Regions from separate parts of the Brevibacillus sp. TJ4 genome, predicted to be linked through region 1. Evidence: riboswitches for the same ligand, from Rfam matches in the RefSeq annotation. Region 1 holds a riboswitch; each other region holds the start of a gene.
The links. Region 1 has a riboswitch for S-adenosylmethionine ahead of ACAF76_RS00700 (MetQ/NlpA family ABC transporter substrate-binding protein). Riboswitches for the same ligand answer to the same signal wherever they lie in the genome.
Positions count from the first base shown of each region.

Region 2: it holds a riboswitch for S-adenosylmethionine, as region 1 does, so the genes downstream of both, ACAF76_RS02390 (sugar ABC transporter substrate-binding protein) here and ACAF76_RS00700 (MetQ/NlpA family ABC transporter substrate-binding protein) in region 1, are expected to answer to the same signal.
Region 3: it holds a riboswitch for S-adenosylmethionine, as region 1 does, so the genes downstream of both, ACAF76_RS19180 (homocysteine synthase) here and ACAF76_RS00700 (MetQ/NlpA family ABC transporter substrate-binding protein) in region 1, are expected to answer to the same signal.
Region 4: it holds a riboswitch for S-adenosylmethionine, as region 1 does, so the genes downstream of both, mtnK (S-methyl-5-thioribose kinase) here and ACAF76_RS00700 (MetQ/NlpA family ABC transporter substrate-binding protein) in region 1, are expected to answer to the same signal.

Region 1 covers NZ_CP185865.1:150,106-156,069, reverse strand. The annotation lists gene ACAF76_RS00720 (ABC transporter permease) at 1-153, opposite strand, end outside; gene ACAF76_RS00715 (nucleoside hydrolase) at 180-1,109, opposite strand; gene ACAF76_RS00710 (ABC transporter substrate-binding protein) at 1,210-2,292, opposite strand; gene ACAF76_RS00705 (DUF2294 domain-containing protein) at 2,481-2,828, opposite strand; SAM riboswitch class I at 3,098-3,201, shown strand; gene ACAF76_RS00700 (MetQ/NlpA family ABC transporter substrate-binding protein) at 3,306-4,121, shown strand; gene ACAF76_RS00695 (methionine ABC transporter ATP-binding protein) at 4,154-5,191, shown strand; gene ACAF76_RS00690 (methionine ABC transporter permease) at 5,191-5,853, shown strand; gene ACAF76_RS00685 (FAD-binding oxidoreductase) at 5,933-5,964, shown strand, end outside.
Region 2 covers NZ_CP185865.1:526,644-532,607, forward strand. The annotation lists gene ACAF76_RS02380 (hypothetical protein) at 59-1,183, opposite strand; gene ACAF76_RS02385 (ATP-binding protein) at 1,249-2,508, opposite strand; SAM riboswitch class I at 2,688-2,816, shown strand; gene ACAF76_RS02390 (sugar ABC transporter substrate-binding protein) at 2,925-3,959, shown strand; gene ACAF76_RS02395 (sugar ABC transporter ATP-binding protein) at 4,039-5,529, shown strand; gene ACAF76_RS02400 (ABC transporter permease) at 5,531-5,964, shown strand, end outside.
Region 3 covers NZ_CP185865.1:3,894,102-3,900,065, reverse strand. The annotation lists gene ACAF76_RS19190 (citrate/2-methylcitrate synthase) at 1-915, shown strand, start outside; gene ACAF76_RS19185 (NADH:flavin oxidoreductase/NADH oxidase) at 1,072-2,097, shown strand; gene ACAF76_RS19180 (homocysteine synthase) at 2,179-3,477, opposite strand; SAM riboswitch class I at 3,566-3,676, opposite strand; gene ACAF76_RS19175 (rhodanese-like domain-containing protein) at 3,888-4,202, shown strand; gene ACAF76_RS19170 (SCO family protein) at 4,238-4,879, shown strand; gene rnjA (ribonuclease J1) at 5,048-5,964, shown strand, end outside.
Region 4 covers NZ_CP185865.1:697,809-703,772, forward strand. The annotation lists gene ACAF76_RS03195 (anti-sigma factor) at 1-884, shown strand, start outside; SAM riboswitch class I at 969-1,107, shown strand; gene mtnK (S-methyl-5-thioribose kinase) at 1,279-2,508, shown strand; gene mtnA (S-methyl-5-thioribose-1-phosphate isomerase) at 2,505-3,545, shown strand; gene ACAF76_RS03210 (OsmC family protein) at 3,658-4,128, shown strand; gene ACAF76_RS03215 (GNAT family N-acetyltransferase) at 4,143-4,769, shown strand; gene ACAF76_RS03220 (ABC transporter ATP-binding protein) at 4,825-5,964, shown strand, end outside.

The sequences.
Region 1 (5,964 bases):
CGTATCGGTGAGAAAAGTCAGGTATCCCTGTACGGTAAAGCCGCCTTCGTGATAGAAGGTGGAGAAAATCGTCATCGCGATGGGAATGACCAAAAACAACGTCAAAAACAAAACCCCAGGCAACAATAACAGATACAAGCCTTTTTTCTTCATGTCGTTAACTCCTGTTCCCGGTATCGTCAGCTATTCAGCACGCGGACAAACTGCTCAAAAAAGGCGGGGGCATCCACGTCCAGACATACGTGCATGTTCGGCTTTTTCCCGAGTCTGTTCTGAAAGTCGCAGATGGTCTGACCGTCACACAGCTCGCTTCTTGTCTCAATGTCGACAAACAGCTTGCGGGTGGTCACCAGTTCCGGGCTCATCGCCACTCCGACAGCCAGCGGGTCGTGCAGGGCGCAGGCGCGGACGCCATTTCGTTCAAAATACCGCTGTGTGTACTCGGATGTACTCACCCTCACATAATCGGCGAGCTCCGTATCGCCCAGCTCTGCGATGTGCGATTCGTCCAGCAAGACTTTGCGCGTCACATCGAGGCCAACCATCGTCAGTTCGGGGAAACCGGCGTGAAAGACGAGCTTGGCGGCTTCCGGATCGACGTACATGTTGTACTCGGCAGTCGGCGTCACATTGCCGTATTGCGTGACCACTCCGCCCATGAAGATGACTTCCTTGACCTGATGTACCAGCTCCGGGTACTTGCTGATAGCGAGCGCCAGATTGGTCAGCGGCCCAGTCATAATCAAGGTCACTTCACCGGGATGGCTTTTTACCTGCTCGATCATAAAATCAGGGGCAAACCCGTCCTGTGCCTGCCGGCTTGCGGAAAAATCGCGCAGGGCGCCGCCCAGGCCGTCTTCACCGTGAATCCGATGCTCAAAGTACACGTGGCGCAAAAGTGGCTGGGACGCTCCGCGAACTACCGGAATCCCCGCATCAGCCCCGATAAAGTCGAGGATTTTGCACGTGTTTTCCGTAGATTTGGCAAGAGAGACGTTGCCGTTTACGGTTGTAATGCCGAGAACATCAAACATGCCGCTTTTTACTGCCAAGATAATGCCAAGCGCGTCATCGACTCCAGTGTCCACATCAAGCACGATTTTTTTCATGCGCACTCTCCCCCTGCTCTACGGTTTGCTTGCACCTGGCGAAAAACACAAGGGTATATGCGTTTTGCCGATATACCCTTGTGCTGCCAGCGTCAGTGCCTTATTGAATGATTTCGCGGTTCCAGCGATCAATCCATGTTTTGGAGTTGTCGTTTACCATCTTCATTTCCAGCATGCGCAATTTGTTGATGGTTTCTTCGCCGTAGGTGATGCCTTGTGCTTCTTCTTCGGTCAACGTCAGCCCTTTGTGTACAGGAGAGTCCACTTTCGCTTTGGCTGCCTTTTCTTGTACTTCCTTGCTCAGCTGGTAGTTGATGAACTCTTCGGCCAGCTCTTTGTTCTTGCTGCCTTTGACGATGTTGACGGTGTTCATAACAGCGTAGCCGCCTTCTTCAGGAGAGACGAATTTCGCGTCTGGAACGGCTGCCTGAATATCTTTGAAGTACATTTCCATGATCGGTCCAACTGCGATTTCTTCCTGGGTGAACATGTTCACGTACTCGGATGTTTTGTCGTAATACTTGACCACGCCATCGTTGAGTTCCTTGATTTTGGCGAATGCCTGGTCTTCATTGAAGGTTTCATTGCCCGCTACCATGGAAGCAGCATCGAGGATCATCGGTCCAGTCGTGGAAGTGATGCTTGGCAGCGTCATTTTGCCCGCCAGTTCAGGATTCCACAGGTCGCTCCACGATTTGATCTCGGTCTCGATCAGGTTCGGGTTGTAGGCGATCCCGAATTGGCCAACCGTGTACGCCGGTCCGTATTCTTCGCCCAGTGGCGCTTTGGCGATGTCGTAGATTTCCTCCAGGTTCGGAATACGGCTGCGGTCGATTGTCTCGAACAGGCCATCCTCGATACCTTGCTGAGCGTAGTAGTCGGAGAGGTAGATCAGGTCGACGTTGCTGTTGCCTTGGCGCACTTTGTTCAGGCGCTCTGCGTTGTTCCCGATTTCCAGGACGATCTCCACGTTATGCTCTTTTTCAAAAGGAGCGTAAATTTCTTCACGGAAAAAGTCTTCCGAAAAGCCCCAGGTCGAGATGACCAGTTTGGTCGGTGCTCCCTGTGCAGCTCCTCCAGTCGCGCCCTCTTGCGGCTGTTGGCCTTGGTCGCTCGAACCGCAGCCGGCCAGCGCCAGTGAGAGTGCAGATACAGACAGCATGGTGCGTACGAAAGTTTTCATAAATGAATCTCCCCCATTTTCTAATGAATAAAAAAGAAAAAGAAAAGCACCCTTGGTTAGAAATAATGAATCCTTCTAAACAAGAACACTCTTCTTCGTAAACAAAGAGAAGTACACCCGTTTATTCAAGACTGTGGTCTTCCCTTAAGATAGATCAAAAGAGAAAATCCGCAGGCATGAATCGCTATTTACTTGTCTTCTGCGAGGATGATATTGGTGATTGCCCATTGGGTGGCGGCGTCGTAATCGCGCAGCACAGCCTCCATCGGCAAACCCATCTCTTCCTCGATTCGTTCCCGCAGCCGTTTTTTGTACAGAAGCGACATGCGGAAGTCGACCTCCAGCTTCAAGGCTGGCGCTTCCCCTTCCAGAGCAGCAGAACGCGGAGAACGACGATGCTTCGCGTAAAAGGTAATGATGTTGTTCTCGATGGTGACTCTCAGCAAAGTTGTCCCAAAACCGAACAACTCCTTGGCTATCTCGTTGTAGATATGAGACAGCGTCTTCCTGCTTTCACTTGTGTCCTGTATAGGCATAGCATCACCCGCGAGAGTAGGGTTGAAGTTTTTCACGTTCCCCATTATACAAATGTTCTACGCGTAAATCAAGAAAACATTCGTATTTTGATCAATGTTATTCTTTTCCCCTGTTCAATCGTTCGCCATTATTCGATTGTCTTCTACATGTTCCGTGAAAAAAGATTGACACCTCTCAAACTTCACTATATAATCCTACTATCCAAACGGATTGAAGACCTACTAAGGTGATAAGGATACAAATCTTTCCAAACTTTATAACCTGTCATCTCTTATAGAGAGAGGTTGAGGGACTGGCCCGATGAAACCTCGGCAACCTATCTGTTCGATATGGTGCCAAATCCAGCGGAAATTATTTTCCGGAAGATAAGAGAGGGAACGAGCCATTTTTCTGTGCTTTTTGCCTCTTCCTTCGGGAAGGGGCTTTTCTAATATCGAAAGCAAATGAAAGAGATACCAAAAAGGGGAGAAACGTACATGAAAAAGACAGGAATTTTGCTCTCGTCACTTTTGCTCGCAGCATCCTTGCTGACCGCTTGCGGCGGCAACAGCGCGGCACCGGCAGAAGGAGAGAACAACACCATTAAAGTAGGCGTGACCGCTGGACCGCACGAAGAGATTATGAACAAGGTCAAAGAAGTAGCGGCAGCAGAGGGCTTGACCGTTGACGTGGTTGTATTCAACGACTACGTGCAGCCGAACCAGGCATTGGTATCGGGCAACCTGGATGCAAACAGCTTCCAGACGATTCCGTTCCTCGAGAAATTCAACGCTGACCAAAAAGCAAACCTCGTGATCGTGGCCAATACGGTAACATTCCCGATGGGGTTGTATTCCGCCAAGTACAAAAGCCTCGACGAAATTCCAGATGGCGGCATCGCTGGCGTACAAAACGACCCGACCAACCGCGGACGCGCGCTGAAGCTGTATGAAGCGGCTGGCCTGATCAAGCTGAAAGAAGACGCAGGAGAAACCGCATCTCCGCTCGATATCGTGGAAAACCCGAAAAACCTGGAATTCAAAGAGCTGGAAGCAGCTTTCCTGGCACGCTCCCTGAGCAGCGTAGACATCGCCAGCATCAACACCAACTTCGCGATGGAAGCCGGCTACTCTCCGAAAACCGATTCGATTTTCGCCGAGACATCTGATTCGCCGTATGTGAATGTTATCGCGGCCAAAGATGAAAATAAAGATAACCCGAATCTCCAAAAATTGATTGAAGTGTATCGCTCTGAAGAAGTGAAGAAATTTATCGATGAGAATTTTGATGGAGCTGTCCTGCCGTCCTGGTAAGGCAAATACTTGAGCAAGGAGTTTTGTAAACGATGATTCAGCTTACCGATATCCGCAAGACGTTTACGGTTGGGAACAAGCAGGTAGAAGCATTGAAAGGCGTGTCGCTCAACGTAGAAAAGGGAGAAATTTTCGGTGTGATCGGATTCAGCGGAGCGGGGAAAAGTACCTTGCTCCGTACGATCAACCTGCTGGAGAAGCCGTCGAGCGGCTCTGTCGTGGTAAACGGTCAGAATATGCTGTCTCTCGATGAAAAGAATTTGCGTCAAGCGCGCAAAAAGATCGGCATCATCTTTCAGCACTTTAATTTGCTCTCCTCCTACAATGTCTTCGACAACGTAGCAGAGATTCTGCGGATGAACAAAGTGCCAAAGGACGAGATCAAGCGCAAGGTAGAAGATTTGCTCAGACTGGTTGGTCTGGAAGATAAGGCAAACTCTTATCCTTCCCAATTGTCTGGCGGACAAAAGCAGCGCGTAGGGATTGCCCGTGCTTTGGCTACCGATCCCGAGATCCTGCTGTGCGATGAGGCGACATCGGCTCTCGACCCGCAGACGACCGAATCGATCCTGGAGCTGCTGCTCGACATCAACCGCAAGTTTAACCTGACGATTGTGCTGATTACCCATGAGATGCAGGTTATCAAGAAAATCTGCGACCGTGTAGCGATTATGGAAAACGGCGAGATCATCGAACAAGGCTCCGTGCTCGATATTTTCAGCAATCCACAGCAGCAAACAACACGCAACTTCATCAAGACGATCTTTGACGATGAAGTGCCTGCCGAAATTTTGAGCAACATCAAACAAACAGGACCAGTGGCTCGCATCCTGCGCGTGGCGTTCCGCGGCGATGCGGCGCTCGATCCGGTGCTGGGCACACTGTCTGCACGCTTTCCGGTAAGCACCAATCTCTTGTACGGTTCGATCACCTCGATCAAGGGCACGGCATTGGGGATTTTGCTTTTGCACATCTCCGGTGAGGACAAAGCCGTCGAAGAGAGCATAGCGTTCTTGCGGGAATCCGTATACAAGGTAGACATCGTAGCACGAGAGGAGGCTGTCAACTAATGGACCGTTTACTGCAAATGACCCCAGTGTTTGTTCGGTCACTGGAAGAGACCGTCATCATGGTGGGCTTTTCTCTCGTTATTGCTACCTTAATCGGCATTCCGTTGGGGATTTTGCTGGTGATCACGCAAGGCAATCACCTTTTCCCCAACAAGTGGATCTTCCACACGCTAAACGTAGTGATCAACATTGTACGCTCGCTGCCCTTTATCATTCTGATGGTGGCAATTATTCCGTTTACCGAATTGATCGTGGGTACTTCGATCGGGATCAAGGGGGCAATTGTTCCTTTGATCGTCTACACCGCACCGTATATCGCGCGACTGATGGAAACAGCGCTCCTGGAGGTTGACCGGGGCGTCATTGAAGCGTATCAGGCGATGGGCGCTTCCCGCTCGCAAATTATCTTCCGCATCATGCTGCGCGAAGCAAGACCGGGGATCATCCTCTGCCTGACGATCGCGACGATCGGTCTCGTAGGTGCGACAGCGATGGCTGGTGCAGTCGGGGCCGGCGGTCTTGGTGACCTGGCGCTGCGCTACGGTTACCAGCAGTGGGATATTGAAGTCATGCTGATTACCGTCGTTATCCTGATCGTCTTGGTACAGGCTCTCCAGTCGCTGGGCAACTGGGCAGCGAAAAAGTTGAAAAAAGGCGCGTAATGCACCGGGAACCTCTACCCTTTTGGTGGAGGTTCTCGTTTCATATCCACCTATTCCATACAGAAAAGGAGCATATACGATGAAGCGAGATCCAGAAAAATGGCTGGCCGA
Region 2 (5,964 bases), 380 kb from region 1:
TTTTTTATAGCAATAACCGCTTTTTGCTGTCAATATCGTCTGCTATGCAGGGAGAGGACTATTTTGCCTGTGGGACTTTCCGCTTGCGAGTGGCGATGCGGATGACGAAAAAAACAATGCACAAAAAGATGCCTGTTGCCACTGCATCGACTGCCAGAGCTTCAAAATGAGTGGCAGATGTATCCCGGTAGAGCAGGGAGGCTGCCATGCCGCAGGTCTGAACTGCGAGCAGGATGAGCGTATCCAGCAGCGGACGGTACCATTTCGTACGTTTTCGCCAGTACGACTGTGAGCACACGATCAAAAAAATATTGGGCAGCACGATCAGGAAGGTCGGGGCATTGTCACTGAATACGCCGTCTTCAACCGGCCAGTGCGGCATCCACAAGCAAGCGACCAGGAAGTTGCATACGATCGTTGCGAGAAAGACCGGACGGAAGAATTTTGCATCGTTACGCGCCTGCTCGACGGCCTCCTGTTTTCTCATTCCTTCGCTTTGCCAGTCAGCCGCCGTATCATTCGTACGGAAGTCGGTACGAAAGAACGGCTTTCCACTGTGCGCGTCCTTTGGAATCTGTTCATATGCCTCCGGCAGGTGGGTGTGCTGGACGCGGTTCAGATTTTCCTCGGTGGTATACACCGGTATCTGCTGTTCGTAGAAGCGATGGATCCATTGATCCAGATAGTCCTGTCTGTTCTCGGAAAACATGGCATACTGCGTCCGGCCTTGCTCGTCGCGCCAGACCATGATGATTCTCGCGCCATTGGCGTAGTATCCTCGGTGATGTTGACCAGCGACGGAAACATAGCGAGTCAGCCTCCCGATCAGCACCTCGCTCATTTGCGAAAAGGAAATCAGATTTTCCTCTTTTTCTCCGGTCTTGCGGTTTATGACCAGCGTGTAATAGCCGTCTTCGCGCAGTTCCGTTTGTACGAGAAACGTATACTGAAGCTTGAGAAAGCGGGAGCCGAACCAGATCACCCAGATGAAAAGTACGAAGCAAAGGAAAAACACAAGAGAGACCGTCCAGTTATCCTCAACTGTCAGCATGTACAATCCTGCGCCCAAAAAGGCCAGACAGACGAGTCCCAAAAAGGCAAACAGCGCGGCGTGCGCATATTTGCTCCACGCCGGCAATTCACTGGAATACTTGAGGTCTTTCCCCCCGCGCATCTCAATCACTGCAATCTCTCCTCACCCTTTTTGTATGGAACTGTATACGATCTGCAAGGGCGGCGGGTTTCATCTCATCCCGCGGTTTCCGCCTGCCGGGGGAGAGTGAGGATGAAGGTGGTTCCGGCGTTTGGCTTGCTGTTCACCGCGATCTGTCCGCCCATCAGGTGGATCACGCGGTACGAGTAGGTAAGTCCGAGACCTGTGCCGGACGTTTTCGTGGAAAAGTAGATGGAGCCGAGGCGTTTGATCTGCTCCTGGTCCATGCCGATTCCGTTGTCCTCGATTTCCAGAATGATGTCGGTATCGACGGAGTGCAGCGTCAGGGTCACGCGACCGAATTGGGTATCCGAACAGGCTTCGATCGCGTTCTTGATAAAATTGACGAGCACCTGCTTGAAGGCGTCCGGGTTGGCTGTCACGTACAGGGGTGTATCTGGTTTGTAGAGCATCAGCTCGACGTTGTTCATATTGGCAAAGGGTATCATCACTTCGCGTATCAGCACGAGCTGTTCCGACACGTTCACGCGTTCGCTCCGGGCGGTGATCGGTTTGGAAATGGAGAGATATTCCGACAAGATGGACTCGGTTCTTTGCACTTCATGCAGGCAAATGGTGATGTACTGGCTGATCTTGGCCGTATCGTCCGGCGTTTCCTTAATCAGGGTGAGAAAGCCTTTTACGGTCGTCAGCGGATTGCGCACCTCGTGAGCGAGAGAAGCCGCGACATGACTCATCGTCGTCATTTTTTCGTTCTGGGCATGTTGCAAAAACACGCTTTTCTCTTCTGCTGACTTTTTGAATAGCGTGAGCAGCAGACAGGTGCCGAGACAATTTTGCACAGGAATGACCGAAATGTGGAACAGGAAATGTTCCATCACATAGTCCGGGAAGAACAAATAGGTCAGAATCAGCGGCTCGATGGAGAAAAAGATGCCTACCACAAGCGTCACCATAGCCCCGCGATGCTGCCGGTACAGATTGGCGATGGGAATGGAGAGGAAAAAGTTGTAGATCACGATAAGAATACCTGCCAGAGCTCCTTCCCCGCCCAGGTACATGCGATACGCGATAAATTCCGCCATCACGATCAGTCCGATTTTGATGCCGCCGAAGACGAGCGCAAAGAACAGCACGACGTAGCGAATGTCGAAGATGATGCCTTCGACAACGCTGGCAGAGAAGCTCATCGCCAAAAACAGGCAGAGAGTACTGGTGCCGAGTATGAAGCGCCGGCTGTAATTGGTGGCCTTGTCGCGGTAATAGAGGTGGAAAAAGACAAAGGGAATAAGGGTGAACGATAGTTGCAGGATCACTTCTTTTACAATTGGCACGAGGCATCACCGTTTTTTGCGCAGAATATAACGATTTTCCAATTTAGTTCAACACAAAACAGGCAATCTCTTTCTGAATATTGTAACTAGTTGTTAAAATGAAGTTAGCCGTTGACAGCGGGATACGCTTTCCCTTATATTCTGTATAGATTGGTATGAAGGTTCAAAAAATACTGTTTCTCTTATCCAGAGAAGGCTGAGGGACTGGCCCTATGAAGCCCGGCAACCTAGCACGTGCGGTCGACGACACTGCGTGCCAAGGTGCTAATTCCTACAGGTGAGCGTATGACTTGCCTGGCAGATAAGAGGTGAAGATCAAGCTGATTGAAGCCTCTTTCTGATATGAAAGAGGCTTTTTTGCGCGGTACTTTCCCTTCCCTGCGGTACAGAGAACGAATAATAGGGGGTAAATCGATATGAAAAAGCGTTTTAGTGTGATTAGTTCCTTGGTCGTCGGGCTGTCCCTGTTGGTGACGGCTTGCGGAAGCGGCGGCAGCGGAGGCAGCAGCACCGGAGCAGGCGGGGATGGCGCCGCGCCAGCCGAAGAACAAGGCAAGCGAATCGCGCTGGTCATGCGCCAAAACGTGGGTACTTTCTCCGCCCAGTACATCAACGGCGTGAAAGCAGAAGTAGAGAGAAACGGCGGCCAACTGACCGTATTCAATGCCGATACTGACTTGTCGAAAATGGCTTCCAATCTGGATGCAGCAGTCAACCAGAATTTTGACGGCATCCTGATCGACCACGGTACGGCAGAAGCGCTGCAGCAAGGTACACAGAAAGCGGTTGACAAAAACATTCCGGTGGTCCTCTTCGACACCGACATCGATATTCCGGGCGTACCTGTCGTAGAGCAGGATGACCAGAAGCTGGCAGAGCTGAGCCTCGAAAAGATGGCTGAAGATATCGGCGGTCAGGGCAATATCGTAAAAATCTGGGTCGCAGGCTTTGCCCCGATGGAAAAACGTCAAATTACCTATGAAGCATTCCTGAAGAAATATCCGGACATCAAGGAAATTGCCGCATTCGGCAGCGCGACAAACAACACCGCCCTGGACACGCAATCGCAAATGGAAGCGATCCTGCGCCAATACCCGAACAAAGGGGATATTACTGCGGTGTGGGCAGCCTGGGATGAATTCGCCAAAGGAGCTACTCGCGCGATCCAGCAAGCTGGACGCACCGAGATCAAAGTATACGGTATCGACCTGAGCGACGAAGACTTGCAGTTGATGCAGGAAGCCGATTCCCCGTGGAAAGCGACAGCAGCCGTAGACCCGTCCAACATCGGCCGTGTACACGCAGAAACCGTGTTCAAGCTGATTAACGGGGAGCAGGTGCCGGACAAAGTGCAGTTGAATCCGGTGCTGGTGAAGCAGGATGACCTGCCGACCGACAAAAAGGTTACGATGGGCGACTTGTCGGAATACGTGACCGAATGGGGTAAATAAGCAAGGCGCGTGCAAAACTGGAGATTCCCGCCGTTGTCGTCAATGGACGGGAATCTTCCTATTATAAGGGGGTGTATCCATGTCCCACTTGAACATGACAGGAATCAGCAAACAATTCTCAGGAGTCCCGGCGCTTCGCTCTGTTGATTTTGAGGTGAAGGCGGGCGAGGTACACGCACTTCTCGGAGCAAACGGGGCAGGCAAGAGCACGCTGATGAAGATTTTGACCGGCGCCTATCAGGCGGATGAAGGGACGATCTCCATCGAGGGCCAGCAGGTGCGCATCGAATCTCCGCAGGACGCCAAAAAACTCGGCGTGCAGTGCGTCTATCAGGAAGTGGATACCGCTCTGATTCCGTATCTGAGTGTCGCGGAGAACATTTTGCTCGATCAGATGGTCGCCTCCAAGGAAAAAGGCTTGATCCGCTGGCAGCAGCTCTACGACCAGGCGGAGGCGATTCTCAAGGACTTTGACTTTGTCATTCCGGTCAAAAAGCAGGTGGAGGAATGTACGCTGTCGGAAAAGCAGTTGATCTTGATCGCCCGAGCCGCTGCCCAGCAGGCCAAGTTCGTCATCTTTGACGAGCCGACCGCGCCGCTGAGTACACGGGAAAGCGAGCGGCTGTTTCGCATCATCGATCAATTGAAACAAGCAGGTGTAGGGATTATCTACATTTCTCACCGCCTGCCGGAGATTTTTCAAATCTGCGACCGGATTACAGTGATGCGTGACGGACAGCGCGTGTTTACAGGGGAGACGCAGTCGACCGATATGGACGAAGTAATCTCGCATATGCTGGGCAAAAGTTTTTCCGAGGAGTTTCCCAAGCTGGAGGTGCCGATTGGCGAGCTGCTGCTGGAGGCAAAAGGTATCCGGGGCGGCAAGGTTCGCGGTGCAGACTTGAGCGTGCGCGAAGGGGAGATCGTGGGTATCGTCGGCCTGGTCGGTGCAGGCAAGACGGAGCTGGCACGGCTGCTGTTCGGCGCGGACCCGCTGGAGGCGGGCGAGCTGGCGATGAAGGGCAAGAAGCTGCAGGTGCGCTCTCCCAAGCAAGCAGTGGAATCGGGCATCGTACTCGTGCCGGAGGAAAGGCGCAAGGAAGGCATTTTTGTCGAGGAGTCGGTCAAGCACAACCTGTCCGTCGCGACGCTCGCCAAATGGTCGGTATTCGGGTTCGTGCGCAACAGCCTGGAGACCTTGCAGGCGAACGAGCTGATCAAACGGGTAGGCGTGAAGACAGCCGACAGCAATTTGTTGGTCGGTTCGCTCAGCGGCGGAAACCAGCAAAAGGTCGCGATCGGAAAATGGCTGGATACCGAGGCATCGCTGTTTTTGTTTGACGAGCCGACCAAAGGTGTGGACATCGGGGCAAAAAGCGACATCTACCGGCTGATCGGCAGGCTGGCGGAACAAGGCAAGGGCGTCTTGTATTTTTCCTGCGAGTTCCCAGAGGCAATCGGGATCGCCGACCGGATTCTCGTCATGTGCGAAGGGAAAATCGTCAAGGAATTCGCGCGCAACGAGGCGACACAGGAGAAAATCATGTATTACGCCAGCGGAGGTGAGTAATGTGGAAACAGCAAAAAAATGGAGTTTGTTCGATCTCGTCTACAAATACGGAACTGTCGCCGTCATCGTCATTGTCATTTTGTATTTCAGCCTGACGAATCCGTACTTTTTTACCTATGACAACATTACCGATATTTTGCGTTCGATCTCGATCGTCACGTTTGTCGCGATTGGCGTCACCTTTTCGCTGATCGTCGGGGGCTTTGACCTGTCTGTCGGTTCCACCGTATCGCTGACTACGGTAACGGTCGCTTCGATGATGGTCTGGTATGAGCAAGGACCGTTCGTCATTTTGGCTGTGCCGATTTTGCTCAGTCTGCTGGTCGGACTGCTCAACGCCTTTCTCGTCGTGAAAGTCCGCATTCCCGACCTGCTGGCGACGCTGGCGATGATGTACATCGTCAACGGAATTCACATGACCTATTCGAAAGGCTA
Region 3 (5,964 bases), 600 kb from region 1:
GAATTGGCAGCGCTGACAGACAAAATGAAAGCGAAACGCACACTGCCTGATTACGTCAAGGCGGTCATTCGCGCAATACCCGCAGATGTGGACATGATGAGTGTGCTGCGTACTGGCGTGTCGGCACTGGGCAATTCGACGCACCGCTGGCCACCTACGATTGACGAAGTCATTTCCGTTGCCGCGAAAATGCCGACGATCGTAGCCTTTCGCCATGCCTGTGTGCAAGGGCGGGAACCGCTTGAGCCGGATGCCGGGCTTGGACATACCGCCAACTACCTGTACATGCTGAAAGGAACAAAGCCTTCTCACGCGCATGTACGGGCGCTGGATGCGTACCTGATCTTGACGCAGGAGCACGGCATGAATGCTTCTACATTTACAGCCCGGGTCGTCAGCTCGACACAGTCGGATCTGATTTCGGCGATTGCCGGCGCGATTGGCTCGTTGAAAGGACCGCTGCACGGCGGCGCACCGTCGGAAGTGACGGAGATGATCGAAGCGATCGGAAGCAAGGAAAATGCGGAGCCATGGCTGCGCGACAAGCTGGAGAACGGCGGCAGACTGATGGGCTTTGGCCATCGCGTCTACAAGACTGTCGATCCGCGCGCGACCGCTTTGCGTGTCGTCGCCTCGGAACTGTCGGGTGACGATCCCTGGTTTGACCTGGCGACACATGTGGAACAGGTGGGGCTGAAGCTGCTGGAGGAATACAAGCCGGGTCGCAAGCTCAACACCAACGTCGAATTTTTTGCCGCTGCCGTGATGCGTGCCGTCGGTCTGGACGACGACTTGTTTACGCCTACCTTTGCCGTCAGCCGCGTCGTCGGTTGGGGTGCCCATGTGCTGGAGCAGGCGGCGAACAACCGGATCATTCGTCCGCAATCGATCTACACCGGTTCCATGCCGGAGTAATCCGACTGCAAAACAGGCAGACGTCCACTTGCCCATGCCGGCAAGTGGGCGTTTTTTACGCGATGCGCGAGTCCGGGGTGGGAGAAGTGCAGCACGAGATTGCATTCATGGCTGCACTTTGGCATGATGGTGAAAAAGAGGAGGAGGAGTGAAAAAATGGCTTTGTTGGCTGCCCCGTTTCAATTCAAGGGACTTACATTGAAAAATCGTGTGGTCATGCCGCCGATGTGTCAGTATTCCGTAGAGGCGCATGACGGTACTCCGACTGACTGGCATTTTGTTCACTACGTTTCCCGTGCCGTAGGCGGAACCGGACTAATTATCGTGGAGATGACAGATGTGGAGCCGGATGGCCGGATTACCAACCGCGACCTGGGGCTGTGGTCCGATGAGCAGATCCCTGCATTTGCCCGCATCGTCTCGGAGGTACATAAGTACGGAGCGAAAATCGGCGTTCAGATCGGCCATGCCGGACGGAAGGCGGAGGACGCGGAGGTTCCGGTCAGCGCCTCGGCGATTCAGTTCCCTGGCTCCCGCTACAAGATGCCGCGCGCCTTGACGACAGAGGAAGCGGAGCAGATGGTGATCAAGTTCGCCGAGTCTGCCCGCCGCGCTGTGGAGGCAGGCATGGATACGATCGAGATTCACGGTGCCCACGGGTATTTGATCCATCAGTTCCAATCCCCTCTGACGAACAAGCGCGATGATAAGTACGGACGCGATCTCGCCCTGTTTGGCGTGGAAGTGATCGAAGCGGTCAAAAAGGTAATCCCGGAGGACATGCCGCTGATCATGCGTCTGTCTGCTGTTGAGTATGTGGATGGCGGTTACGGGCTGGAGTACAGCACGGAATTGTGCCGGCGGTACAAGGAAGCGGGTGTGGACATTTTCCACCTGTCGAGCGGAGGAGAAGGACCGATCGGCTCCGGAGGCCGTCCGGGTGTGCATCCAGGCTACCAGGTTCCGTTCGCGCGTGCGATCAAGGAAGCGCTCGACGTGCCAGTGATCGCAGTGGGCCGCCTGGAGGATGCGCAGTTGGCGGAAGCGATTCTCGGCAACGGAGACACCGACCTGGTCGCTGTCGGACGCGGAATGCTGCGCGACCCGTACTGGGCGATTCATGCGATTCGCGAGCTGTCTGGCGAAATCGAGCTTCCCCAGCAGTATTTGCGCGCATTTTAACGAATCCAAGGACAGGAAATGAAAGCAGCCCCGTCGCAGCCAGTAGTTGTCGCGACGGGGCTTTTTTCGATGTTTTGTTTGTTAGACCGTGCTTACGTTGGCTACCTGTTTCAAGGCTTGCTCCAGGTCGCCGATAATATCGTCAATCGATTCGGTTCCTACGGACAAGCGGACCATTCCCGGAGTGACGCCGGCAGCAGCCTGTTCTTGTTCGGTCAACTGCTGGTGGGTCGTGCTGGCCGGATGGATGACCAGCGACTTGGAATCGCCCACGTTTGCCAGATGCGAGAACAGTTGCAGGGATTCGATCAGCTTTTTGCCTTCCGCTACACCGCCGCGAATCCCGAACGTCAGGATGGCTCCGGCACCTTTTGGCAAGTATTTTTGCGCCAGCTCATACTGGCTGTCCCCTTCCAGCCCCGGGTAGTTGACCCACTCCACTCCGGGATGGGAAGCGAGATAGCGGGCGACGGCGAGCGCGTTCTCGCTGTGCCGCTCGATCCGCAGATGGAGCGTCTCCAGCCCTTGCAGGAAGAGGAAGGAATTGAACGGCGCGACGGCTGCTCCGATGTCGCGTTGCAGTTGGACCCGCGCTTTGATGATGTACGCCAAAGGCCCGACCGCTTCCGTGTACACCACACCGTGGTAGCTCGGGTCCGGAGTCGTCAGTCCGGGGAACTTTCCGTTGTTCCAGTCAAATTTGCCCGAGTCTACGATGATGCCGCCGATCGCGGTACCGTGCCCGCCGATAAACTTGGTCGTGGAATGGACGACGATGTCGGCACCATGCTCGAATGGACGGCAGAGGATCGGGGTCGCGAACGTGTTGTCGACAATCAGCGGCACGCCGTTTTCGTGGGCGATGGCCGCGATCGCCTGCAAATCGGCTACGTCGATGCGCGGATTTCCGATCGTTTCGCAAAAGACAGCTTTTGTCTTGTCGGTGATGGCAGCGCGGAAATTCTCCGGATTGGACTGATCGACGAAGGTGACCTTGATCCCCAAGCGCGGCAGGGTATGGGCGAACAGGTTGTATGTCCCTCCGTACAGACTGCTGGAGGAGACGATCTCATCGCCAGCCTGGGCGATGTTGAGGATCGCAAACGTGATCGCAGCTTGCCCGGAAGCGGTTGCAAGTGCGCCCACGCCTCCTTCAAGCAGGGCGACGCGCTGTTCAAAGGCGTCCTGGGTCGGATTCATAATCCGTGTGTAAATGTTTCCGAATTCCTTGAGCGCGAACAGGTTGGCAGCATGCTCCGTGTCATTGAACACGAACGAGGTCGTCTGATAGATCGGCACAGCGCGCGAGCCTGTCGCCGGGTCGACCGTCTGTCCTCCGTGTATGGCGATCGTCTCTGGTTTCCACTGTTTTTCTGACATGACAAGATCTCTCCTTTTCCGATTGAAGGTAAAAGTAAAAACGGAGCCTTCTCCTGAGTAGAAGAAGGCTCCGGTCATCCCGTGCGCACATTCATCTCTCAGAATCCGTGATTCGATTCTGCAGGAATTGGCACCTTGCATGCTCCATGCTGGTTGCCGGGTTTCATCGGGCCTGTCCCTCCACCGCTCTTGATGAAAGCTGGGTCTTGCTCTAATTGTTGTCACAATTGTAAGAAAATAATGACTGGATGTCAACAACAATACGTAAGTTTTCAGGTTGGTTTTTGAGGGATTGGCAATGCAGTCAGCGATTAGAAAATCAAAAGGGCTTGTGATATGATGAGTAGTGGAAAAAAACCAATCGCTCTTTACATACATCGATGGAAATACCATTTCAGGGGGAATAACCAATGGACGATCAAGTAAAAGAAATAACGCCGGAACAACTGCTGGAAAAGCTGGAAGCGAACGAACCGGTGCAAGTGATTGACGTGCGCGAGGTAGACGAATGGAACGCCGGACACATCAAGCAGGCCAAGCTGATTCCGCTCAGCTTTTTGCCGCATCGCATGCATGAACTGGACAAATCGCTGCCCGTCGTCTTCGTCTGCCGCAGTGGCGCGCGCAGCCATACGGCGACCCAGTTTTTGAGCAGCCAGGGATTCGACGCTGCCAACATGGTAGGCGGCATGCTCGCCTGGCCCGGTGAAAAAGAAGTAGAATAGAGACATAGATATAGATACAGGGGGAGGAAATAGCGGTGAGTGGAGAACAGATGCAACAGGAAAAACCGGGTCAAAAAATCTGGTTTCCTGTCTTGGCTGGGGTGCTGATTCTGGCCATTATCGGAGTTTTGGGCTATCCGTACATGCAAAAGCAGCAGATTCCCGTCTTGAAGGCGATGAGTGACTTTACGCTGGAAAATATCGATGGCACGACGTACACCTTCTCGGAAAGCACGGGGAAAGTCCGCCTGGTCGAGTTTATCTTCACCAACTGCCCGGACATTTGCCCGGCGACCACCTATAACATGACACTGCTGCAGGATAAACTGAAGGAAGAAAATCTGTTTGGGGACAAGGTGGAATTTTTGACGATCACCTTTGACCCTGAGTACGACACCGCAGAAGTATTGCAGGAGTATGCGGAGACATTTCGCGCCGATCAGAGCGGATGGAAGTTCCTGCGCGGAGATGAAGCGGCGATCGAAGCTGTCACCCAGGATTTTGGGATGGCTGTGATGAAGCTGCCGGATGACAACTCTCCGAGCGGCTATTCGATCACCCATACCGCGCGCATGTTTCTCGTCGACAAAGACGGCAATATGCGCCAAGCGTACGGCATGGCAGCCGATATGGACATGGATTTGATGCTCAAGGAAATGAAAATATTGGCCGACTAAAGAAAGATTGTGCAACGCCCACTTGCGAGCACCAGTTTAGCAAGTGGGCGTTTTGTATGAGTCGGCATTGTTTGGACCAGAATCTGTCAACACTAGATGAAACGAATTGCTTACAATGTGTTACAATAGAAATGGCATGCTTGGTTCGGGTTTCCAAAATCATGCACGATGACGTTAGGAGGAACAAGTTTGAGCGACGTTAAGATTTTCGCGATGGGCGGACTCGGCGAGATCGGAAAAAACATGTACTGTGTCGAGTACGAGGATGAGATCATCATCATTGATTGTGGGGTAAAATTTCCGGAGAACGAGATGTTCGGGATTGATCTCGTGATCCCAGACGTCTCCTATCTGATCTCCAATCAGCATAAAATCAAGGCGCTGTTGTTGACGCACGGCCATGAGGATCACATCGGCGCGATTCCTTATGTGATGAAACAGATCAAGGCGCCGATTTACGGCGGACGGCTGACCCTCGGATTGGTCAAGACCAAGCTGGAAGAGCATCGGATGCAAAACGATGTCGAGTTGATCCCCATCTCCGAGGACACGGAGATTCCTTTCGACCGCTTGAAGGCTACCTTTTTCCGCACCAATCACAGCATTCCGGATTCGTTCGGAATTGCCCTGCACACACCAGAAGGCATCGTAATTCATACCGGTGACTTCAAATTTGATATGACGCCTGTCGGCCAGACTACGGAATTCGGGAAAATCGCCAAAATCGGGGCGAGCGGCGACGTGCTTGCTCTCTTGTCGGACAGCACCAACAGTGAACGCCCCGGCTTCACGATGTCGGAGAGAACCGTCGGCGAAGGGATTCTCGATGTAGTGCGCAAGGCACGGGGCAGAATCATCCTCGCTACCTTTGCTTCCAATGTGCATCGCCTCCAGCAGGTGGTAGACGCCGCCCAGGAGTGCAACCGCAAAGTAGCGGTGATCGGACGCAGCATGGAAAAGGTATTTCTCATCGGGCAAGAGCTCGGCTACATCCAGATGCCAGAGGGCATGCTGATTGATATTAAACACATCGACAACTACGCGGACAACCAGGTGCTGATCATTTGCACGGGCAGCCAAGGGGA
Region 4 (5,964 bases), 550 kb from region 1:
CCAATGTATTGTTTGGCTACCCCATTTACGACGATATGCACCGGGTTGTGAAGAGCGTCTTCAACTTTACCCAGCCGGGTGTCAGTGTCGGCAGCAGCGGATCGCAGATTGGCCTGTTCTACGGCAACATCCGGATGGAATTGCGTGAGAGCGTAGGCAACAGCCAGCGCAATGCAGGCTATCTGGAGAGCAAGAATGTTTTGTGGAATGTTCAGGTACAGCCGAAATGGACGAATGGCGCCAGAGACATGAAGCTGTTTTTCCGCTATCCGACAGAGGCGTCAGCCGGTGAAGAGACAGATTATCTGCGCAGCTCCGCCTGGAAGACGATGGACACACTGCCGGAAGGAACGGTATCGCAACTGGCGATTTCCTTCGACCGCTTTTTGACGTATCAGCAGTATCAGCAGCTCATCTCTCGCCATCTCGGTGCAGATGAGCACCAGTCTATCTGGTTTGCGGTCGATACGGGTCAGGAGGCAAAGGATCACGATGAGAGTGCAGGCAACGTGCTGCTGTCCGCAGGAGATGTATGGGGATTTGCTGAAAGGGAGCTTCATTACGGCGACAAACCGATTCTCGAAAACGGCGAGGGAGAGCGCAGGGAGCAAGCCTTTTTGGACGAGATGAAATTTCTCGTCGAGAAGAAAAGCATGGCTACGAGCATCGCCAGACAGTTGATGTACAACGAGCCCGCGATCGAGGAGCGCTATGAGTATGTGCGGGAGAACGGACTGCGCATTTACGGCGCTGTCATCACCGGACCTACGAAGGAACTGCTTGCGCTCAGGGAAGAGCCGTCCATTACTGCTGCCATGCTGGGAGAGGTGGACTGGTGGAACTGGGACATGCCGCCAGCCTCGGGGCGTCAGTACAGCCGCTAGGGGGCATCTGTCCCAAAATGGGTGTTGACAGTCTCCGCATCATGGTTGTATGATTCAAACTAATCAAAACCGCATATGTTGGATACCTTATCCAGAGAAGGTGGAGGGACTGGCCCGATGATACCCGGCAACCGACATGCCGCTTGTAGCAGCTTTGGCTGTACGCATAGCGCATGCACGGTGCTAATTCCTGCAGAAACAAAAGTGGTCTGGAAGATAAGGGGGAGACTCACGTTGCAACATTACGTGTACGTACAAAACCTCTTTTCTTCGTGAAAAGAGGTTTTTTTATTGGCTATTGGCGTTGATTGAACAGGCTTGCACCACCTGAACATTTGGATGATACAGCTTGGGAACATAGGAAATCGACAGGAACGAAGGGAGAATGGGAAGCATGGCATATCGTGCACTAACGGAGAAAGAAGCGGTCGAGTACGTCAAAGGAATTCCCGGGCTTTTTTCCGAGGGAGCGCAGTTTTCCAGCCGGGAGATCGGCGATGGAAACCTGAACCTTGTATTTGACATTCGCGAGGAAGCGACAGGAAAAAGAGTAATCGTCAAGCAGGCCCTGCCGTACGCGCGGGTAGTCGGCGAATCGTGGCCGCTTACGGTGGACCGTGCGCGGATCGAGAGCGAAGCGTTGCAGCTCCAGCACAAGTACGTGCCAGACTTGGTGCCGCAAGTGTATCACTTCGACAAGGAATTGGCCCTGACCGTGATGGAGCATGTCGGGGACCACGTGATCATGCGCAGAGGGTTGATCGAGGGCAATACCTACCCGCTTTTCGCCAAGCAGATTGGTCGTTTTCTCGCCTACACGCTGTTTTACACATCTGATCTGGGTGCGCATCCATACGAGAAAAAGGCGCTCGTCGGACGGTTCATCAATCCCGAATTGTGCAAGATTACAGAAGACTTGGTATTTACTGACCCTTATGAAGACGCGCCGACCAACAATTTCAACCCGCTGATTCGCCGGGAAGTGGAAGAGATCTGGCAGAACAAGCCGCTGAAGCTGGAAATTGCCAAGCTGAAATACGATTTCTTGACACGTGCTGAAGCGCTGCTGCACGGCGACCTGCATACAGGCAGCATCTTTATCTCGCCGACCAGTCTCAAGGCGATCGATCCTGAATTCGCCTACTACGGGCCGATCGGCTTCGACATCGGAGCGGTGATCGCCAACCTGTTGCTCAATTTCGCCGGTCAGCACGGCTTGCAGCCGGATCGGGAAAAGCGCGAAGCGTACCGCGAGTACCTGCTGGAAACGGTGGAAAACGTATGGACGGAATTCGTTTCGCAATTCGTCTCACTGTGGCACAAGCATGCGAAGGAACGCAGCGCCCATGTGGAAGGTCTGTGGGAGAGCTACGTCAATCGCCTGATTCAGGATACTGCCGGATATGCAGGCTGCAAAATCCTCAGACGCGTCATCGGTCTTGCCGGTGTAGCGGACCTGAACGATATCAAGGACGACCAGACGAGGGCAGAAGCCGAGCGTTTGGCTCTGGAGATCGGGCAAGCGCTGATTCTCGAACGCGGCAATGTGCAAGCCTCGACAGACATCACCGATCTGGTACGCACCGTTACAGCGAGATACTATGAGGGGGCAGCGATTGTATGACGACGAGCACAGCATTGTCACCGGTCAAATGGGAAGGAGATGCGCTGGTCTTGCTGGACCAGACGCGTCTGCCGGTGGAGACGGTTTATTTGACCTTGACGACCGCAGAAGAGGTATGGGCGGCGATCCGCCATTTGCAGGTGCGCGGAGCGCCGGCGATCGGGATGGCGGCAGCGTATGGACTGTATCTGGGAATTCGCAACAGTGAAGCGGCGAGCGAGGAAGCGTTCTGGAGCGAGCTGACCCGGCAGGCCGAGTATTTGGGCACATCCCGCCCGACTGCTGTCAACCTCTTTTGGGCGCTGGAGCGGATCAAAAATCGCGTGCAGCAGGAAGCGGGAAAAGCTGTAGGCGAGCTGAAGGCCGCTGTTCTCGACGAGGCACTGGCGATCCAGCGGGAGGACGCGGAAGTGTGCCGAACGATTGGCGAGCATTTGCTGACGCTTTTGCAAGACGGTATGGGCATCCTCACCCACTGCAATCCGGGGGCGCTGGCAACCGCTGCGTACGGGACGGCGACAGCTCCTTTCTACCTGGCCAAAGAGCGCGGATGGGATCTGAAAATTTACGCCGACGAAACCAGACCCGTGCTGCAAGGCTCCCGTCTCACCGCTTACGAATTGCAGCAGGCAGGCATCGATGTCACGCTCATTTGTGACAACATGGCGGCGATGGTCATGGCTCAGGGCAAAGTGCAGGCAGTCATTGTCGGCACGGACCGGGTAGCAGCCAACGGAGATGTTGCCAACAAAATCGGCACCTACGGCGTGGCTGTTCTGGCGAAGGCTCACGGAATTCCGTTTTACGTCGCAGCTCCGCTTTCTTCGGTCGACCTGGAGACAGCGACAGGAGCAGACATTCCGATCGAGGAACGTCCCGGCGAGGAGATTACGCATGGCTTGGGCAAGCAGGTCGCACCGGATGGAATCAAGGTGTACAACCCCGCTTTCGATATTACGCCGGCTCGCTACATCACCGCGATTGTGACCGAGACAGGCATTTTCAAACCGGAAGAGATTCAAAACAGCAAACGGTAAAAAAGTCGAACAGCGACATCCTGGCTCTTGCAGGAGGTCGCTGTTTTTACTAGAGTGGAGGTATTCATATAATAAGGAAAGTAATCAGGAAAGAGCTGGGGGGCGGCAAAGCATGACGGCAAAAAGGAGCATTGGCGTAAAGGCGGAATGGCTGGGCGAAAAGCAGTTTCGGGCGGTAGGACCGAGCGGGTATAGCGTAATGATGGATTCCAGCGCGAAGATCGGCGAGGGATCGACTGGCAACAGTCCGATGGAGTTGTTGGTAGTAGCGCTATGCGGCTGCATGGGCATGGGCGTAACGAATATTTTGAAAAAAATGAGGCAGGAACTGGAATCGTTGCAGATCGAAGCGGACGCTTTGCGCAGCGATGATACTCCCGGAGCGATCACGGAGGTTCACTTGACGTTTCACGCTACGGGAGCAGTGGTCCCTTCCCGCATCTGGCAGGCGATCAGGCTGGAGAGCGAGCAATACTGCCCGGTGGCTGCTTCCTTGAAGGCAGTAATCGTACCGCATGTCGTGCTCAATGGAGAGAATGTGCCGATGCCGGAACAGCCTGCATCAGCAATCGACCCGGAATAGAGAGGAGCATGGGGATGAGAGTGCTGCCGATGACCGAAGATTCGTTTCTCAAGCAATTGGAGCCAGGCGATGCGAGCGAGATGTTCTGGCTGATTGACACCAATCGCGCCTACTTGCGCCAGTGGCTGCCGTGGCTCGATTACAATACAAAGGTGGAAGATAGCGCGCAGTTTATCGCCATGACGATCGACCAGCACAACAACAACCAGGGCACGCATTACGGCATCTGGTACAAGGGGCGGCTGGCGGGAACGCTCGGCGTGCACAACATCGACTGGATCAACAAAAAGACGTCGCTCGGCTACTGGCTGGGCTCCCAGTTTCAAGGCAGGGGGCTGATGACGCAGGCTGTCGTGACGTACATGGATCGATTGATCTTCGGCTCCTGGAAGCTGGAGAGGCTGACGATTCAAGCAGCGACCGGCAATGCCAGGAGCAGGGCGATTCCCGAGCGGCTCGGTTTTCAATTGGAAGGAGTCATGCGCCGCAACGAGTTTTTGTACGATCACTACGTCGATCACGCCGTCTACAGCATGCTGCGCAGCGAGTGGCTGGAGCTACGGGGTGGAAAAACAAAACTTATTGACAAGGAAAATTTGGTAAATTACGATGTTAGAAGTGAAGGAGGACGTAACTTTTGACGCTCCTCCTTTTGTTTTTTTACAGGGGCCATGCAACTTCCATGAGGTGAGCTTTATGCGAATATTACGAGAATTATCCTGGTTTTTCCGGGCATATTGGAAGCGTTATACGATAGGGATCGCCTGTCTGTTTCTGATAGATGTGCTGATGTTGTGGCCGCCGCGTCTGATCGGCCAGATGGTCGACAGCATGCGCAACGGCACGTTGACGCCGGCTATTTTGACGCAAAATGTGCTGATTTTGCTGACGCTTGGGTTTTCCCTCTACGCGATGCGCTTTCTCTGGAGGTATTTGCTGAACGGAGGAGCGCTGATTTTGGAGCGAATTTTGCGACAGCGGCTGTTTTCCCATCTGACGCGGATGACGCCCTCCTTTTACCAGCGCAGGCGCAGCGGCGACTTGATGGCGATCGCCACCAACGACATTCCGGCGATTGAGCAGACCGCGAGTGTGGGTGTGCTGACTCTGGTCGATTCGCTGTTTATGACGCTGTTGACTCTCAGTGTGATGATGATCACGATCGATTGGAAGCTGACCGTAGCAGCCTTGCTGCCGCTGCCTTTTGTGGCCTGGGCTACGGCGTATTACGGCCGGCTTTTGCATGAGCGCTTTTACCTGGCGCAGGAGGCGTTTGGCGAGATGAACGACCACGTCCAGCAGTCCGTTTCCGGGGTGCGTGTGATGCGTGCCTTTGTTCAGGAAAAGGAAGACGTCGCCGCGTTTCGCCGGGTGAGCGAAAAGACATTGGAGCGCAATGTAAACGTGTCGCGGGTGGACGCCCTGTTCGATCCGACGATCAACCTCATCATCGGGTTCAGCTTTCTCATCGGCTTTGGCTACGGGACCTACCTCGTGTTTACCAGCGCGATTTCCCTGGGTGATCTGATCGCCTTCAACATGTACCTCGGCTTGTTGATCTGGCCGATGCTCGCTTTTGGCTGGCTGATCAACGTGCTGCAACGGGGGAGTGCGTCCCATTTGCGGCTGTCGGAGTTTTTTGCGGAGGAACCGGGCATCGAGGAAGTGAAGCAGCCCGTCACAAAAGTAAGCGAAAATTCACTGGAAGCGCGCAGCTTTACCTTTGCGTATCCCGGCAGTGAGACGCCTGCCTTGTCCGACATCAGCTTTTCGCTGCAGGAAGGCGAGACGCTGGGCATCGTCGGACGGACAGGAAGCGGAAAGTCGACGCTCTGC